Regions from separate parts of the Bacillus sp. NS1 genome, predicted to be linked through region 1. Evidence: predicted binding sites of a transcription regulator. Region 1 holds the regulator's gene; each other region holds the start of a gene.

Evidence for each region. Region 1 encodes LexA, which represses DNA repair genes until DNA is damaged. Its sites were predicted from a motif close to CGAACATATGTTCG; they were not measured.
Region 2: the regulator LexA is predicted to act here: its motif matches at 2,714-2,727, upstream of uvrB (excinuclease ABC subunit UvrB).
Region 3: the regulator LexA is predicted to act here: its motif matches at 3,030-3,043, upstream of AC4CV5_RS20355 (YolD-like family protein).
Region 4: the regulator LexA is predicted to act here: its motif matches at 1,625-1,638, upstream of AC4CV5_RS13870 (DNA polymerase IV).

Annotation. Positions count from the first base shown of each region.
Region 1 is NZ_JBZAZF010000002.1:953,601-958,280, forward strand. It holds gene pghL (gamma-polyglutamate hydrolase PghL) at 1-405, shown strand, start outside; gene AC4CV5_RS10145 (YndM family protein) at 428-880, opposite strand; gene fosM (FosM family fosfomycin resistance protein) at 1,086-1,508, shown strand; gene AC4CV5_RS10155 (hypothetical protein) at 1,619-2,011, shown strand; gene lexA (transcriptional repressor LexA) at 2,407-3,024, opposite strand; gene yneA (cell division suppressor protein YneA) at 3,175-3,492, shown strand; gene AC4CV5_RS10170 (YneB family resolvase-like protein) at 3,511-4,164, shown strand; gene AC4CV5_RS10175 (DUF896 domain-containing protein) at 4,228-4,461, shown strand; gene tkt (transketolase) at 4,630-4,680, shown strand, end outside.
Region 2 is NZ_JBZAZF010000001.1:641,853-646,532, forward strand. It holds gene AC4CV5_RS03220 (PEP/pyruvate-binding domain-containing protein) at 1-1,908, opposite strand, end outside; gene AC4CV5_RS03225 (DUF2198 family protein) at 2,390-2,620, shown strand; gene uvrB (excinuclease ABC subunit UvrB) at 2,806-4,680, shown strand, end outside.
Region 3 is NZ_JBZAZF010000010.1:105-4,784, reverse strand. It holds gene AC4CV5_RS20365 (MFS transporter) at 110-1,645, opposite strand; gene cdoA (cysteine dioxygenase) at 2,167-2,652, shown strand; gene AC4CV5_RS20355 (YolD-like family protein) at 3,073-3,411, shown strand; gene AC4CV5_RS20350 (Abi family protein) at 3,650-4,504, shown strand; gene AC4CV5_RS20345 (helix-turn-helix domain-containing protein) at 4,524-4,680, opposite strand, start outside.
Region 4 is NZ_JBZAZF010000003.1:658,168-662,847, forward strand. It holds gene AC4CV5_RS13855 (MDR family MFS transporter) at 1-605, opposite strand, end outside; gene AC4CV5_RS13860 (hypothetical protein) at 901-1,080, shown strand; gene AC4CV5_RS13865 (YqzH family protein) at 1,309-1,515, opposite strand; gene AC4CV5_RS13870 (DNA polymerase IV) at 1,682-2,920, shown strand; gene AC4CV5_RS13875 (YolD-like family protein) at 2,917-3,255, shown strand; gene AC4CV5_RS13880 (GNAT family N-acetyltransferase) at 3,445-3,915, shown strand; partial or broken gene AC4CV5_RS13885 (antibiotic biosynthesis monooxygenase family protein) at 3,925-4,270, shown strand; gene AC4CV5_RS13890 (GNAT family N-acetyltransferase) at 4,263-4,680, shown strand, end outside.

The sequences.
Region 1 (4,680 bases):
AACTCAGTGCTTCATATTACAAGCACGCATTTTGATGAGCCTTGGGCTCTGAAGATGACAGGAAGTCATGAATATGTCATTTCATTGCATGGGTATGCAGAAGAAGATCAGCAGATCGAAGTCGGCGGTACAGATCGCATAAGAGCGGCAGATTTAGTTGAAAAACTGCAAAATGAGGGTTTTCCAGCTGTATTGCTCAGTACAGACCATCCGCATGCAGGTGTAAGTCCGAATAACATTGCAAATAAATCAAAAACAGGTTTGAGCATCCAGTTAGAAATGAGCACAGGTTTTAGAAGATCTTTGTTCGGCATTTTTTCTTTAAAAAGCAGATCTGTTACTCAAAATGAAAGGTTTTATGATTTTACTGAGGTAATGTCCCGTTTTATCAATAATAGCTACTGAAAAATAGGAGGCACTAAGCCTCCTATTCCTCATGCTGCTCTTTCGTAACGTCAGGAAATAGCTCGTCTGAGGCTTCTATTTGATACTGCAGCATGTTATCTCTGACTGACAGTTCATTTCGGAAGGTTTCATCCAGCACATTTTTTAGCAAATACCGATGAAAAAAGTATTCAAAAACAGTTAGACAGGCAGCGGAAAGCAGAGCAGCTGAAAATGGTGAGAAACCGTTTCTTGTTTGGGTTAAAACAAAGACCCAAAGAATAACGAATGAAAGTCCAAAGTCAGCCAATGAAGCTGTAATATTGTTTGTTCTGGGAAGGACGAGTATGTCACCGGATAGATAGGAAACAAAACCTAAGAAAAGTGCAATAAACATCACACTTAAAAAGGGCGCGTGATAGAATCTGTCCAAAATCACATATAAAAGGGCGAGAGTAAAAGCAACCTTTGAAGCAAGAGCAATGATATGTTTCATTTGACCACCTAAATTGTTATTTTTGAAGAAAACCCTTGGCAGTAAACAAATTATTCAAATCGAATCCATAAAAGGCCATCGCTGTACAGTCATTATTTTAAACAATCCGATTTTGTTTACACTGGTATTTTTTTCTGGCTGGATGAAACTTTCTTGGGAAAAAGTCGTACAAATGAATGATCAGCTTTCAAGGAGGGGATGATTTGTGAAGATAAAAGGAATCAATCACTTGTTATTTTCAGTTTCTCATCTGGATACATCAATTGATTTTTATCAAAAAGTGTTTGATGCAAAGCTTCTGGTAAAGGGAAGAACAACAGCATATTTTGATTTAAATGGCATCTGGCTTGCGCTTAATGAAGAACCTGACATTCCGAGAAATGACATTAAGGCGTCTTATACACATATTGCTTTTACTATTGAAGATCATGAGTTTGCGGAAATGTCAGCAAAATTAAAAAGGCTTCATGTTAATATTCTGCCTGGCAGAGAACGAGATGAACGCGATCGAAAATCAATTTATTTTACCGACCCTGACGGCCATAAATTTGAATTTCATACCGGAACCCTTCAAGACAGGCTTCGGTATTATAAACAGCAAAAAACGCATATGAATTTTTATGATTGAGACGACCTCTTGCTACTACACAGAACACATACATAAAAATCATGTATGGTTAAAATATGGTAAAGGGAGGGATGTGATTGAAAATATAAATCCTAGGCTTAACAACAGTTTTGATTTGTTTTTTTAGCATTAGCAGTACCCATGCGTCAGCTTTAGATTTTGATTACACAACAGACTTTATTTTAAATGACAGCACAAAAACGTTTGTTCTGGAAAATATCAGTGATGTTCCGGCGATCGACTATTTTTTAGGCTATCAGTTTACGATATTGGGAGCCAATACTTGTTCAGTTGAGGTTAAACTTCAGTGGATGGGGCTTATGGGAGAATATACAACACTGAGTACGAGGCAATTCAGCGGCAGCTGGTTTGATTTTAGTGCTCAGGATAAGGTTGCTATCGATTCATTTCACCGTTACCGTATATTTGCAGAAGAACATTCAGAAAACTGCACAAGTGTTCGGGTAAAGGGCAGTTATGGTATACAATATGTTTCATTTTAATTGAAGCTCACGTTGATCAAGAGAAGTGAGCTGTTTTTTTGGAAAATGTTGAACCAACTATACAATGTACTAAATTTTCATTAAAACTCAATTGCCGCGCTCCTTACATAAACATGAAGCAGCATCATTCCACGACCTAAGAAAATGAAACATTTTTAAGGAGATAACGTCTAATGTTTTAAACGGACATTATTATGATAAAAGTTTCCTGAAGGAAAGAAAATTTCTTGACTTCAACAATTATTTAGTGGATAATTATGGTGTAAACATGATGTTCTTTTTCCTCCTATTCAGGCTCGCACCCAAAAGTCAGGGCGAGCCTGCTTTTTTCGTACAATAAACCCCCTCTCCGTAAAGGAAGAGGGGGTTTTTCATGCATCTGATAGATCAATAGGTTAATGGACGGTTCTGAACACGCCAATCACTTTCCCTAGAATGCTGACATTCTGCAAGATGATAGGTTCCATCGTTGGGTTTTCAGGCTGTAAGCGAATGTGAGTATCCTCTTTATAGAAACGTTTTACCGTAGCTTCATCATCTTCTGTCATCGCCACTACAATTTCCCCGTTGTTCGCTGTATTTTGCTGTTTAACGATGACATAATCCTTATCGAAAATACCAGCTTCAATCATACTGTCTCCCATAATCTCCAGCATAAACACGTGCTCGTCAGGAGGAACCATACGGTCAGGAAGAGGAAAATATTCTTCAATATTTTCTACTGCTGTAATAGGAGATCCCGCCGTGACTTTCCCAATGACTGGTACATTTACGACCTGGCTTTGCGGAATGTCTACTTCTTCATCAAGTATTTCTATTGCTCTAGGTTTTGTCGGATCCCGTCTGATCAGCCCTTTTGTTTCCAAACGGGCCAAATGGCCGTGTACAGTTGAGCTGGACGCAAGCCCGACAGCCTCTCCGATTTCTCTCACGGAAGGCGGATATCCTTTTGATTTAACCTCTGCTTTAATAAAACGGAGGATATCAAGTTGCCTTTTTGATAGCTTCGTCATTTTTCGCACCTCAAAACGTCGATTTTAAGTAGATTATAGCATGATTTTCCTTACAGTACAAACATAGGTTCGAAAAAAACAATTGACAGAAACATTTGTTCGTATATACTGAAATTATAAAAAAGCGAACAAACATTCCTGTTGGAGGTTATGATCATGAGTAAAGAATCTATTATTTTTGTCGGTCTGTTCACAGTGATTTTGAGCGCGGTTATCCTTTTGCTATCATATACAAGCAGCGGTCAGGAGCTTAATCAGTATGTTAAAATAGAAGTCCAGCAGGGCGACACACTTTGGTCAATTGCTGATCAGGTAGCAGATACAAAAAAGATAAACAAAAATGATTTTATTGAATGGGTAGCTGATAACAATCATCTTCAGACGTCTGATATCCAGCCGGGAGATGAGTTGGTGATTCCGTTGAAAAAGAAGCATCAGGATGCATATGAATTGGCAACTGTAAGATAGAGAGGAAAGATAGAAAAAATGAAAGCACTCATTTATGCCCGCGTAAGCACAAATAAAGAACAGCAGGAGACTTCATTAAAGCGGCAGGAGGAGGAGCTTACGGCCATTGCAGCCGAGAACGGCATGGAAGTCCTCAAAGTGATTTCTGAAAAAGCCAGCGGATACGAAATGGATCGGGACGGTGTATTTGAACTGCTTGATGAGATCAAAAATTCTGGAATTGATGTCATTTTGGTTCAGGATGAGACAAGGCTCGGGCGGGGAAATGCAAAAATCGCATTGCTTCATTGTATCTACAGAGAAGGTGTGAAGGTCTATACAACGGCTCACAGAGGTGAGCTGGAGCTATCGGAGGCTGACTCGATGGTGCTGGAGATCGTCAGCATTGTGGAGGAATACCAGCGGAAAATTCACAACATGAAAATCAAGCGGGGAATGAAGCGTGCAGTAAAAAATGGTTTTAAACCGCAAAAAAACCTGAAAAATCAACATGAAAACAGCGGAAAGGATAGAATAGAGGTCCCAATCTCAGAGATCGTCCGTCTAAGAGCGAATAAACTGACGTTCGCAGAAATCGCGGCTACGCTAAGAGGGTTTGGCTATGATGTGTCTAAAGCGACCGTCCACCGGCGGTTTCAGGAATACATAGAGAATGACGAGACAGCCGAGTGAATCAGTTGTAAAACTCTTTTTGATCTAGTACTATATAGACAAAATGCAATAAAGGAGTTTAACATGATTTCAAACGCAAAAATTGCCAGAATTAATGAACTTGCTGCGAAAGCTAAAGCTGGCGTTATGACTGAAGAAGAAAAAGCCGAACAGCAAAAGCTTCGTCAAGAGTACCTGAAAGGTTTTCGCTCTTCTATGAAAAACACATTAAAAAGTGTGAAAATCATTGACCCTGAAGGCAATGATGTAACACCAGAAAAGCTAAAAAAAGAACAAAGAAATAACAAACTTCACTAATATAAGAGGAATACGGAAATATCGTATTCCTCTTTTGCATATACTATAAGCAAAACTCTTATGTGACAAAATTCAACAAGTTTCTCTCAAATTTAAGCTGAAACAGTTGAGAAAAAGTCGTCAGACATTTATGATGTAAGGGTACAACACATAAGGAAGGGGATTTTTATGGATACAATTGAAAAGAAATCAGTTGCTACCATTCGCACACTGTCAATA
Region 2 (4,680 bases), on a different contig from region 1:
AAAGACTCTCGCCTTGGCATCCAGCATGGCGTCAATATAAAAGTGGTGATCATCCTTTATATTTGCAGAGTTCAGCGTCCACTGATAATAACGGTCAAATTCTTTACGCAAATCGGGGTCTTCTATGTTTTCTAAGAATTCATTGTATAATTTCTCTCGTTTTTCTTTTGTTTTCTGAAATTCATTGTCAAAATGATAGCCATTGCGGACATAATTTTGAATATTGGCCAGGGCAAAATACGGATTCTCTGCCCAAATCTGTTCAATCAGATCATGGCTTTTTACAGATCTCCACCCGTATTCCTGTAAAAATCCATGGATGTTCTTCAGGAATTGTTTTCCATCATCTGTTTGTTCCAATTTTTCCTGCAGCTGTTCCGGCTTGGTGTTCTCAAAAATGGACAGCAGATTCGGGTTTTCCTGAACTTTAACGGAAAATAGCCACAGGTGGCGGTCTGTTTCCAGTGATTTGTTCATTTTTCCTGTCAGCATCTCGTAAAAATGAGCGTTTTCGGATTCTCCTTGAATATGTTGATACATTGCTTGCAGTTTGTTTGTTAGAAGAACTTGCGGAAAAACGATATTGAAGTGCTCCTCATAAGCTGTGAGATAAAAGGCCTTCAGTTTTTGAAAAGCATCCAGTGCGCTTTCTGCGGTATGCTCAGTTTGGGCGAGCTGGTCAAGCGTTCGGTAAAATGGGAGGTATGTGTCATTGATGATGTCATACATACGCTCCGATAATATCGGAAAAAGCTCTTTGCCTAAGTCTTCAGTCGGAGGCTGTTGTCCGCCTTGGCTTTTGGAATAAACATGTCCGCGATAAAGTTTTACTTCTTCAACAACTACACCAATCGGGAACTTTTGCATGCTCTTCTTCAAGCCGTATTCCAGTGCCGGTACAATGAACGAAGAAAATAACGGACTCACCGGACCTTCAATATTTGACTCCATGTTGAGCCAGAAATCATTCATGTCAACGTCTGTCATCATGAAGCTGCGTTCTTCTTCTGCCGCTTTTTTGTCCTGTTCAATGGTTGTAATCGGGCGGGCCTGCAGAAGGTATACTTGATGATCAGCGATTCCGAATTCTATATCGACTGGATATCCGTACAGGTCTTCGGTTTTTTTCGTGATTTCAGTCAGTTCAATCACTTGTTCATCTGCAAGGCAAAAACGGCTGCGCATATCTTCACTCGTTTCTTTTTCTGTGATTCCTTCTGCTGCAGACTCCATGTAGATTTCCTTTGCACCTATTTCTTTCTGAATCTCAAACGAAGACTTATTGACTATAAATGTGTCTGGGGTGACACTTCCTGAAACGACAGCTTCCCCCAAACCATAGCTGGCGCTGATTAATAGCTCTCTATCATCATGGGTAACAGGATTGCGGCTGAAAATAACACCTGACACTTCTGAATCGATCAGCCCCTGAACGACAACTCCCATTAACGGCTCTGTGATTTGGTTATTCATTTTTTTCTTATAGCTGCTGACTCGGCCTGAGAAAAATGAAGCCCAGCATTCTTTCACTTTAGCTAGAAATTCTTCCTCTGTTTTAATATTTAAGTAGGTTTCATATTGACCCGCGAATGAAGCGCCTTCTAAATCTTCCGAGGCAGATGAAGAACGCACGGCAACGGATCGGTATGATTCTCTCAGCTTGTAAAAGGAACTTGTCAGCTCATGTTTCAGTTCCTCAGAAAATGCTCCGGCGATGATCCTGCTTTCGATGTTTTCGCTAGTCTCATGAAGCTGGTTATCCTCCATAAAACGGGTGAGCGCATTCGTTTGAATAATGAATCCGTCGGGGACAGGAAGACCGTGTTTGGTCAGTTTAATCAAGTTCATGCCTTTTGCTCCAGCAAGCTGGCTGGATTCTTCTGCATGGCGAAATATTATAGAGTACATATTTGAAACCCCTCTTTCCTTCATTTTGTTTTTCTCTCTAGTCTTTTATGACGGAGCCTGTGTTCGGAAAAAATGATAGTGAACACTATCACTCAATTGTAGGTTTTCAGGAAAATGCTGTCAAACGCAGAAAGCCCTAAATAAAATGAATAGTTAAGTTAGTTAGATTATCATGAAAATGCGGCTTAACTGGTGCAGTATACCTATTTTTCTTTTATTCTCGGAATCTGGCAGCGGACTTGAATATGCAGATGAGGTTCATAACTTCATAAAAAAGTGCCGCTGATTGGGACAGTGGCAAAATGAAATAAGTGAAATAGAGTTGCTTGTTGTGCTGTTATCGGCACCAAAGTGCAAATAGGTGATTGATTTTAGGTGAAAAAGGGTATGGTGTAGATAGAGGGAACGATTGCACGATTGTCCGATTCTTCATTTTTTACTATAATCAGATCAGATGAAGAATCCCTGAGGAGGGTTTTTGTTGATTACAAAAGCCGTTTTTGCATTGTTTTTCCCTTTTATGCTCGTTGTTCTTTTTACAAGAGTCACCTTTAATCATTATGTGGCGATCGCTCTAACAGCTGCATTGCTGTTTGCCTCTTATTTAAAAGGCTATACAGAAGCGTATTTTATTGTAGGATTGGATGTTGTGTCTCTTGTGGCTGGCGGACTGTATATGGCTAAAAAAGCTGCTGAGAAAAAAGAAGAATAAATCGGACATAATGAATATAAAGACTGAATTCCTGCTTTTACGTTTTAAAAGCAGGTTTTTTATACACGAAAACAGCTGGAAATAAAAAACCACCGAACTTTAGTTCGTATTTTTAGTGATTTTACATTCCATTGTGTTACTATATCTATAGGAAGATTTCGTTAAAGAAACGGAGGCTTATTTTTGTGAAAGATCGCTTTGAGTTAGTCTCGAAATATCAGCCCCAAGGAGATCAGCCGAAAGCCATTGAAAAACTTGTAAAAGGAATTCAGGAGGGCAAGAAGCATCAGACTCTGCTGGGTGCGACAGGAACGGGGAAAACATTTACGGTGTCCAATTTGATTAAAGAAGTCAATAAGCCGACGCTCGTGATTGCCCATAACAAAACCCTTGCCGGACAGCTTTACAGTGAGTTCAAGGAATTTTTTCCGAACAATGCTGTCGAGTATTTTGTCAGCTACTATGATTATTATCAGCCGGAGGCGTATGTGCCTCAAACGGATACGTTTATAGAGAAAGACGCTAGTATTAATGATGAAATTGATAAATTGAGACACTCCGCTACATCGTCTCTGTTTGAGCGGAGAGATGTCATTATTATTGCGAGTGTGTCTTGTATATACGGCCTCGGTTCCCCTGAAGAATACAGGGAAATGGTCGTGTCACTGCGGACGGAAATGGAAATAGAGCGCAACGAGCTGCTCAGAAAACTTGTAGACATCCAATATGCCCGCAACGATATCGACTTTCAGCGCGGTACATTTCGTGTGCGCGGGGATGTAGTGGAAATCTTTCCGGCATCTCGTGATGAACACTGTATCAGAGTTGAGTTTTTCGGTGACGAAATCGAACGAATTCGGGAAGTAGATGCGCTGACAGGAGAAATTCTCGGCGACCGTGACCATGTTGCGATTTTCCCGGCCTCCCACTTCGTCACGCGGGCCGAGAAAATGGAAAAAGCGATTCAAAATATCGAGAAGGAGCTTGAGGAGCAGCTGAAAGTCATGCATGAAAACGGCAAGCTGCTTGAAGCGCAGCGTTTAGAGCAGAGGACAAGGTATGATCTTGAAATGATGCGGGAAATGGGATTCTGCTCTGGCATTGAGAACTATTCAAGACATTTGACGCTTCGGCCTCCAGGTTCAACGCCGTATACGCTTCTTGATTATTTCCCTGACGATTTTATGATCGTAGTGGATGAGTCACATGTTACAATTCCTCAGGTGCGCGGCATGTTTAACGGAGACCAGGCGCGAAAACAGGTGCTCGTGGATCACGGTTTCCGTCTTCCGTCAGCGCTTGATAACCGTCCGCTTCGTTTTGAAGAATTTGAAAAGCATATGCACAATATCGTGTATGTATCAGCGACGCCAGGGCCGTACGAGATTGAGCATACAGATGAAATGGTCGAACAGATCATTCGTCCGACGGGGCTTCTTGACCCGCTTATCGATGTGCGTCCCATCGAAGGCCAGATTGACGACTTGATCGGCGAAATTCAAGCAAGAATCGAGCGGGATGAACGGGTGCTTGTGACAACCTTGACGAAGAAGATGTCAGAGGATCTGACCGATTATTTAAAGGAAATTGGCATTAAAGTAAACTATCTGCATTCTGAGATTAAGACGCTTGAACGGATTGAAATTATCCGCGACCTGCGCCTTGGCAAGTACGATGTGCTTGTCGGCATCAACCTGCTGAGGGAAGGGCTCGACATTCCTGAAGTATCTCTCGTTGCGATTTTGGATGCGGATAAGGAAGGCTTCCTTCGCTCTGAACGTTCGCTGATCCAGACCATCGGACGTGCCGCAAGGAACTCTGAAGGCCGCGTCATTATGTATGCAGATAAAATGACGAAATCTATGGAAATTGCAATTAATGAAACAAAACGCCGCCGCGAGCAGCAGGAGCGGTTTAACGAAGAGCACGGCATTACGCCGAAAACGATAAATAAAGAAATTCGCGATGTTATTCGTGCCACAGTAGCAGCTGAGGATAAAGCGGAATACAAAACAAAAGCCGCGCCGAAGCTGTCGAAAATGACGAAGAAAGAACGCCAG
Region 3 (4,680 bases), on a different contig from region 1:
TAGAATTTTACTTGCACTTCTAATATTTTTCAATTCTTTAGGGATAAAGTTGTGAAAAGATCGCAAACAAAAAAACCTTTCCCTCAAGGAAAAGGTTTTGATCATGTATCTATTTTAGTAAATTTCTGAGTGCATTACGATATTCTGTATCATGTATCACTTTATGTGATTGGACAGCATCCTTTGGCAATCCTTGTGCTGAAACGGCCAGTTTTTCCGGAGCTGTTTTCGCTTTATCATGCGGTTTATGTGCCAGCTTGTGCCCCATACCTGTCGCGTTCATACAGAATGACAGGCAAACGAGCAGCACACTGAGGATAAAAGAAATGAAAAAGAGATCATGATAAGCAGTCATCATAGAATCCTGTATCGAACCGCTTTGTCTGGCAGCATCTTTTTTTGTGAAAAATCCGATGAGGATTGGAACTCCCATATAGACAAACAATCTTAAAAACTGAACAGCTGTCATTCTCTTGACCAAATCAGGCAGCGGTCCGCCCATAGCAGCTCCCATCAGCCCTGCGGCGACTGTCAGTCCCGTTCCAGCGGCAAGCATGATAAACAGCACTGCAAACATATAGAGAGACGATTGATCCTGCATATGCAACCATTGAAAATTCACAAATACGAGAATGAGAGCGCCTATAATACCGAGCACCCCGGGCCCGACTTTATCATAAAACAAAGCGCTCACAATGGCGGCGATCGCCACTCCGATTAAAAGAGTTAAGTTTAAAAGAATGAGATGCTCCTGAGAAATATCGTACATTTGACGGAGCAATCCTTGAAAAGCAGAAAGGCTGACAGCTACCGTTATCGTTCCTGCAGCTATGATGAATAAGCCGAGCACCGGTTTTGGCAGCAGCATCAGTTTAATAGAAATGAAGGGGTTTCTCACTTTATATTCGACAATCAATAGAACAAGGAGCAAACATAATGTAACCCCAAAGCCAGTCCATACATAACCTGATGAAAGTCCCCATTTTTGCAGAAAAATGAATGTAATCGCTGAGGCTCCAGCAAGACACACAGATAAAATGATTCCTGCACTATCTAGCGGCTGTTCTTGTTCTGCCGATCCATGATGCTCATCATGAAGAAAGAAATAGCTCACAGCGAGACCGATCAGTGACAGCGCCCCAAAGATGAAAAACAGCCATCTCCAGTGCCCGTAGCTTGTTGCAATCGTTCCTAGAATCGTGCCGATGATAACGGAGCCATAAAACCCCCCGATCAGTACCAGCAGCGCATAGTTTCTGCGGTCAGTCGGAAATGACAGAACAAGCATTGGAATCATAATCATCAGCATGACACCTGTAGCCGCTCCCTGTAAAAAGCGCCCTGCCGCCATCCACGTAATACCGCTGGAAAATGCGAAAAGCAGGGAGCCAAGTATAAAAACGGGTAATGAAGCCAGATAGATTGGACGGGCACCGAATTTTTTCCTCAGCAGCGGTCCTGCCGGCACTAATAAAGCAAAGGCCATATTGCCGATCAATATTGGATTCACCGATGTGAAGTCACTTGTTCCAACTGTCTTCTGAACAAGACCTTGAACTGACGACAATGCAGTGTTAGACATCAATCCCGGCCCGACCGCTAAAACGGCGAGCAAAGAAATCACCCAATAGTGTTTTGTCTTCATGTTGTCATTCCTTCCTATATGAATACATACGAAATACATCATTTTTTGAAAACAAAAGAAGCTAATAGATTTTGCATGCCATTAGCTTTCATTTAATACTCTCCCTATCTTAGGAAATGATATTATTTGATTATAATTATGTGAACAAATGAGCATATACTCAAACATTATTCCAAATCGATTATGTTTTGTCAATGGCGCAATTTCAAGCACAGAATAAAAGACTGAACAGCTTTTGCCCGATATCGTGTTTTGGATACCAGAGGGCTAGTACTTATACTTATTAGGTCCCTGCATGCTCCCTCAAGCATTTTAAGCCACGCCGTTTTTAACCCTTTCAAATCACTATTCCAACTAATAAACTCGAATAAATTGGTGATAAGACCACATGTTAGCCGCACAATTTTTTTGTGTTCACTGGGCGTTTGCCGCCTCTAAATTGTATATGGGTAAATACCATGAATTAATCTGCGAAATACCAATGCTAGTTAATTTTTAAATATTCCGGGAGGCAAAAACGAATGGAACTGTATGAGTGCATCCAAAACATTTTTAGTGGCTTGAAAAATCCATCGGTTAAAGATTTGGCAACTTCTTTAAAACAAATTCCAAACGCATCAACATTGAGTCAACCGTATATTAAGGAACCAGACCAGTACGCTTACGGGCGAAATGCAATCTTTAGAAACAACGAATTGGAAGTTATCGTTATTAATATTCCACCAAATAAAGAGACAGCAGTCCACGATCATGGCCACTCCATTGGTTGTGCAATGGTGCTAGAAGGAAAGCTTCTTAATTCAATTTATCACTCAATCGGCGAACACGCAGAACTCTCCCATTCATACCTTGTCAATGAAGGGGAATGCCTTATTTCAACAAAAGGGTTAATTCACAAAATGTCCAATCCTACGTCCGAACGAATGGTGTCTCTTCATGTCTACTCACCCCCTTTGGAAGCCATGACGGTCTTCGAGGAACAAAGGGGTGTATTGGAAAATTCATGATTTACATGTAAACTGCTTTATTTTGACTTTTGATCAACAAAAGGGTTCAACGAATGGCCTTTTTCTCACAAACAAAAAAACCCTTATAGAATAAGGGTTTAAAGGTATGGAGCCAAGGGGGCTCGAACCCCTGACCTCTACGCTGCCAGTGTGGAGATGTGTTTCTGATACGAACAGAAGTTTTATTTCTAAACCCTATTTTATAGGGTTTTCTTACATAAGTTTCTGATTAAAAATATTCTTTTTTGATTAAAAATGAGGATGTTGGTCCCCAATTCGTCCCCATCTGTCCCCAAAAGGCATTATAACATTCTTCTTTAACTAAACCAGACTTCAAATATAAGACCTGATATTCCATTATTTTCTCTGTTGATAAAAGAACGTTTGTTCGCATATAATTTGCTCAAGGAGATGATCGGAATGAATGAAGGAATTTACGATAAGAGATGGGAACAAAAATTCATATTGCCTGAGCAAAGGGATGCACTGTTAAATAGGAAGAGAGAAGTTCAAAAAATCAAAAAACCCATTCTCGATGAATACCAGCTGGAGGAAATGGCACGTACTATTTGCGAAGCCATGGAGTTTAATTCCGCTCTGGTCATCAGAGTATACAGAGACGGCTTTATAGAGAAAGTAACAGGACATGTTCATTACATAGATGAAATAAAGCAGAAGCTGCATGTGAAGGATTTAAAAGGTGATACAAATTTTATTGGATTTGATTCGTTGTTAACTATTATGACGTATGAGAAATAAAAATTGTTCGAATAAAGTAAGTGATAATTTAGTACAAAATCGACAGCATTTTTTGAAACAATAATACACTGCATAAATGAAACAATTTTCCCCTCGTTTTTGAGACATTTTTTGTGCGTTCTTATTGACGCATTTTTTATTACGTAGTAATATGTACTTAACAGAGCTCACACGCCTCTTGTTCACTTGAACAATGCGGACCACGGTGAGACTTTTTTATATTTAAGGATGGTAAAAAATGTCAGAGGTTATAACTCCTAAGGTGTTTAAAACTCATGCAGAACAACTCACAATACTTAAAGAACGCGGATTGCATGTTGAAGATGAAGACTTTGCTTTAGAAACGCTAAAAAAAATCAATTATTATCGGCTTACAGGTTACATGCTCACTTTAAAAAAAGATAACACTTTTGATAAAACAGCAACTTTTAATAAAGCTGTTAGAATACATGATTTTGATACAAAATTAAGAAGGCTCTTACTGGAGGCTACTGAATACATAGAAGTAACTTTTAGAGCTCAACTCGCTTATGAGTTTTCTCAAAAGTATGGTGGTTTAGGTTATAAAAAGTCAGAAAATTTCTTCTTTGAAGATCAACATCAACGTTTTATTGAGATTATTGAAAAAAAGATTAACCAAAGCCATGAATTATTTGTTATTCATCACAGGAACAAGTACGAAAACCAACTGCCATTATGGGCAGTTATTGAACTATTTACAATGGATGTTCTATCTAAATTCTATCAAAATATGAGAAATGAAGATAAAAAGGAAATCGCAAAAAAATTCTATGGAGTATCACAAGCACACCTTAGTAACTGGTTACATGCTTTAACCATCGTTAGAAATACATGTGCTCATTATTCAAGAGTTTATAATAAAAAATTCTCCTTCTCTATTAAATTATTTAAAAACGTCAAGATCAACAATGAGAGATTGATATCAGTTATTTATATTATTAAAAGATTACTCCCTGAAACTGAATGGCAAAGATTTATCAATTATTTTGTTTTGTTAATTGATGAATATTCTGATGTAATTGAATTACACCACTTAGGTTTCAAAGACAATTGGACAAGCATAATAAAATAACCCTTCTTGTACGGAAGGGTTATTCGTCATACGGCCGGTATTTCTTCCGGCCGGCTTCTAATTCTTTTTTAAGAGCTTGTACATGTCCAAGCAAAAACAACGCAACTGTCCCAACCTTTTTAACCGGCCTGAGCTTTCCGGAAGTCACAAGCGTGCTTAAACGTTGCCGAGTGACT
Region 4 (4,680 bases), on a different contig from region 1:
CGCACGCTCATATTTTGGGGTTGGCTTGATGCTGACAAGGATGGATGTTTTTTAAATTGGATGGCAAGCACGAGGCCGTATAGTCCGTAAATGACTGCGGGCACCAAAAAGGGTGCGGTCGATTGCGATGAGCCGAAATACAGGCCGAGCACCGGTCCGAAGACAACGCCGATATTAATAGCTGCATAGCGTAAATTAAAAACAAGCAGTCTCGTTTTTTCTTCTGTCATATCAGACAGCAAGGCCTTTGAAGCAGGCTCGAACAGTGATTTGCATAGACCGTTTAATGCGTTTACCACAAAAAACACCCAAAGATGAGATGCCCCCGCAAACCCTGCAAATACCAGCATCCAGCCTAAAATGGATACAAGCATCATGTTTTTTCTGCCGAATTTGTCTGAGATATATCCGCCGTAAAAGCTTGCAAGGATGCCGACTGATGAGCTTGCGGCAATGACCAGCCCTGCATAGGAAGCAGATGCGCCTTGAACGGCCGTTAAATAAATCGCTAAAAAAGGAATGCTCATCGATGTTGCCATTCTGCCGAAAATGGTTCCGATGATAATTGTCCAGCTGATGGGGTGGATATCTTTCCATTTCTTCATGAATCGTATTCTCTCCTGTATTGTAAGATCTTTTTCTATCATATATGAAAAAATTTCCTTCTCCAATGGGGAATTCAAAATATTTTGTTATTGGCATTCGCTTATAAAACATGTCCTACTTTATGGATTGCAATATACCATGTGTGGAGGGCGCACATGGCTGACGTTACATTGTTTGAAATTGAGGTTAAAGCATTCGGAAGGAAATGACGTTATGTCCGGCGTTTATCTGTGGTAAAAGCGTAATATTAATTGATGCTGAATGCGGGGGCATTTTAAAGTCGTTCGGCAGGACATGGAAGCAAAGGGATGTCCGTTTGAAACATTAAAGGCCGTAATTTTAACCCATCAGGGTGTGGATCAAGTTTCGGAAATGCTAGTGATGCCGGACATGAGATCAAAATTTACGCTAAAAACCGACATGAACTGGAGCACAGAAGAAGATGCCGCGTTTCTTCCGAATGAATCAAAGTAGATTTCGAAAATTAAGTGTATGACACGGCTTGAGGAATGGGCAGCTTATCCCGTTTTGAAGGGAATTCGGGTGATTTTTTTGTCAGGCATATCAATCTACGGAGTGTGAGAAATTCCTGCTTTGCTTTCTTCACAAGCCTTTTTGCCGTATGACATTGAGACTGTTTTCTGCATCACGGCGGTGTTTTCAAAGGGAAGCCGCATTAGCGGCTGACGGTGTGACCTGCGCTTAAGAGAACAGCCCTTGGTTTGTGACATAGTCATAAATGATATCTTCTATATGCGCATGCAGATCCTCATCAGGTTCTTCATTCCGTCTCTCTTCTAAGGCTGCTTTCAGGCTTTGTTTTTCATACGGGCTTAACGGATCTATGGCAACATTTCTGCCGTATTGACGCAGTGCCTGCCCCATCATTTTTTCGACAAATTTCTCCATTATGACTCTCCTATCTTTATGCTTCGCTTTCATTCTACTAAATGTTTCTCTTCTCTCAAACCCTTGGATCATATTTTCTGTCAGACAAGAATCATTTACCAGTATAAATCGAACATACTTTCGCATATAATAGAAAAACGAACATAAGTTCTTTTTAGAGGTGTGTATGATGAAAGAAAAAGTGATTTTTCTCGTTGACATGCAATCGTTTTATGCATCTGTAGAGAAAGCGGAAAATCCACATTTGAAAAATAAGCCCGTCATTGTTTCAGGTGATCCTGAAAAAAGGGGCGGAGTCGTATTGGCTGCCTGTCCGCTGGCGAAACAAAAGGGTGTGGCGAATGCTTCGCGGCTGTGGGAGGCGCAGGAAAAGTGCCCTGAAGCTGTTGTGCTCCGGCCCCGTATGCAGCGGTATATTGATGTATCACTGCAAATTACCGCCATTCTAGAGGAATATACAGACCTTGTAGAGCCGTATTCCATTGACGAACAGTTCATGGACATTACAGGCAGTCAGAAGCTGTTTGGGACGCCGGAAGAGATTGCAAAAAGCATTCAGGGCAGAATCATGCGGGAGATCGGCGTTTATGCGCGGGTCGGAATCGGTCCTAATAAAGCGCTAGCCAAAATCGCGTGCGACAATTTTGCCAAAAAGAATAAGAACGGTATTTTTACCTTAACGAAAGAAAATATGAAAACTGAAATGTGGCCGCTTCCGGTGGGCAGCATGTTTGGCGTCGGGAGCCGCATGAAGCATCATTTAAACCGGATGGGCATCAGCACGATCGGCGGGCTTGCGGCTTTTCCGCTCGATCTTTTAAAAAAGAAATGGGGCATTAACGGCCATGTGCTGTGGATGACGGCGAACGGGATCGACTATTCCCCTGTATCTACTTCATCTCTGGACGGACAAAAGGCGATTGGCCATGGAATGACTCTCCCGAGAGACTACGAACACTTTGACAAAGAAATCAAAGTCGTACTGCTGGAGCTGAGTGAAGAAGTGTGCAGGCGAAGCCGAAACGCCGGAGTAATGGGGCAGACGGTATCAGTGAGCTGCCGGGGTGCTGATTTTGATTGGCCGACGGGCTTCAACCGGCAAGTGAAGCTGGCGGAGCCGACTAATTCTACCCAGGATGTATATGAGGCTGTATGCCGGCTGTTTCTTACGTTTTGGGACGGGAAGCCTGTCCGCCGTCTCGGGGTCAATCTGTCCCAGCTCTCATCTGATGACATATGGCAGCTCAATTTATTTCAGGATTATGCAAAGAAAATGAGCCTTGGCTATGTGATGGATGGCATTAAAAACCGGTTCGGCGATACAGCCATCATCAGGGCGGCGTCACTGACAGCGGCAGGCCAGGCATTTGAACGTGCGGCTAAAATAGGAGGGCACTATAAATGAATGACCATTTAAAAAGAGGCAACCTGCTGTGGGAAGGAAGCAGGATGTTTCTGCCGGAGCATAAACAAAGCCTGCTTGAGAGAAAGCGCCATAAACAGAAGCTGCAAAAGCCGATCCTTGATCCTGATAAGCTGGAGGAAATGAATCAAACGCTTTGCGCCGCGATGGAGTTTGCCCAGAATATCACTGTCAGCTGCTTTCAGGATGGTGAAATTGTCCGCTGTACCGGGAAGATCTGCCGGTATGAAGAGTTTGAAAAAACAGTATGGATAAAAGGAGACGAAGATCAGCTTTATAAGCTGAAACTTGATCAGGTGCTTGATATTGTGCTGTAAAGTTTCTCCCTCCTGCATTGGGGGGAGAAATATGTGTAAAAATATCTAACATTGTTCCCTCGGCAAACTGCAAACGTATGATACAGGAAAGAAGGCATTTACAATTCCAGTCAGGCAAAATATAATTTTTATATTGTGAGAAAAAAGAGCTGACATTCGTTTTGCCAGACGGAGGGAGATCAAATCGTAATGGATATTCGAACAATCACGTCTTCAGATTATGAAATGGTAACGTCTGTAATGAATGAATGGTGGGGCGGCAGACAGCTGAAAGAAAAATTGCCGAGACTATTTTTTGAGCATTTTCAGGACACAAGCTTTATTACATCTGAACATAGCAGCATGACCGGATTTTTAATCGGGTTTCAATCACAATCGGATCCTGAAACGGCATACATCCATTTTTCCGGTGTGCATCCAGATTTCAGAAAAATGCAAATTGGAAAACAATTATACGATGTCTTTATTGAAACAGTAAAACAACGAGGCTGCACCCGGGTAAAGTGCGTCACTTCACCGGTGAATAAGGTGTCAATCGCGTATCACACAAAATTGGGATTTAACATTGAAAAGGGCACCAAAACGGTAAATGGCATCTCAGTGTTTGCAAACTACGATGGCCCCGGCCAAGATAAGGTACTGTTTGTCAAAAACATATGAGGGGGAAATATGATGGATTTTTTATCAAAAACACCTGAGCCTCCTTACTATGCAGTCATTTTTTCATCTGTCAAAAGCGAAAATGACCCAGGATATGGAGAAACAGCGGAGCGAATGGTATCGCTTGCGGCGGATCAGCCTGGATTTTTAGGCGTCGAAAGCGTTCGTGAAGCGGGTGGAAGGGGCATAACGGTTTCCTATTGGGACAGTATGGATGCCATTAACCACTGGAAGCATCACACTGAACATCAAGCAGCAAAAGAAAAAGGAAAAAGCATGTGGTACGAGTCGTATGCAGTCCGCATCGCAAAAGTCGAGAGGCAGCGGCTGTTTTCAGGAGAAGAGAAATGATTGAATATCTTCAGCATACGGAAGAGATCACAGCGCGTGAGATTATTGCCGTGCAGCAGCCAGCCTACATAAAAGAAGCGGAGCTTATCGGTTTTGACGGTATTCCCGCCTTACAGGAGAAGCCAAAGGATATTCAAGCATCACATGAACAGTTTGCGGGATATCGGAAAGAAGGTAAACTGATCGGTGTCATTTCATATGAGAAAAACATGCATCATCTCACCATTTGCAGGCTTGTTGTGCATCCCGACGGTTTCAGAAAAGGGATTGGACGAGCACTTTTGCAATTTGTCATCGATCAAAACGAAGACGCTGAGAAAATCGAAGTAGTCACAGCTGAGGAAAATACACCGGCCGTGTCGCTCTATACAAAGGCGGGATTTCAAAAGGCAGAAACCATCAAAGCCGCGGAGG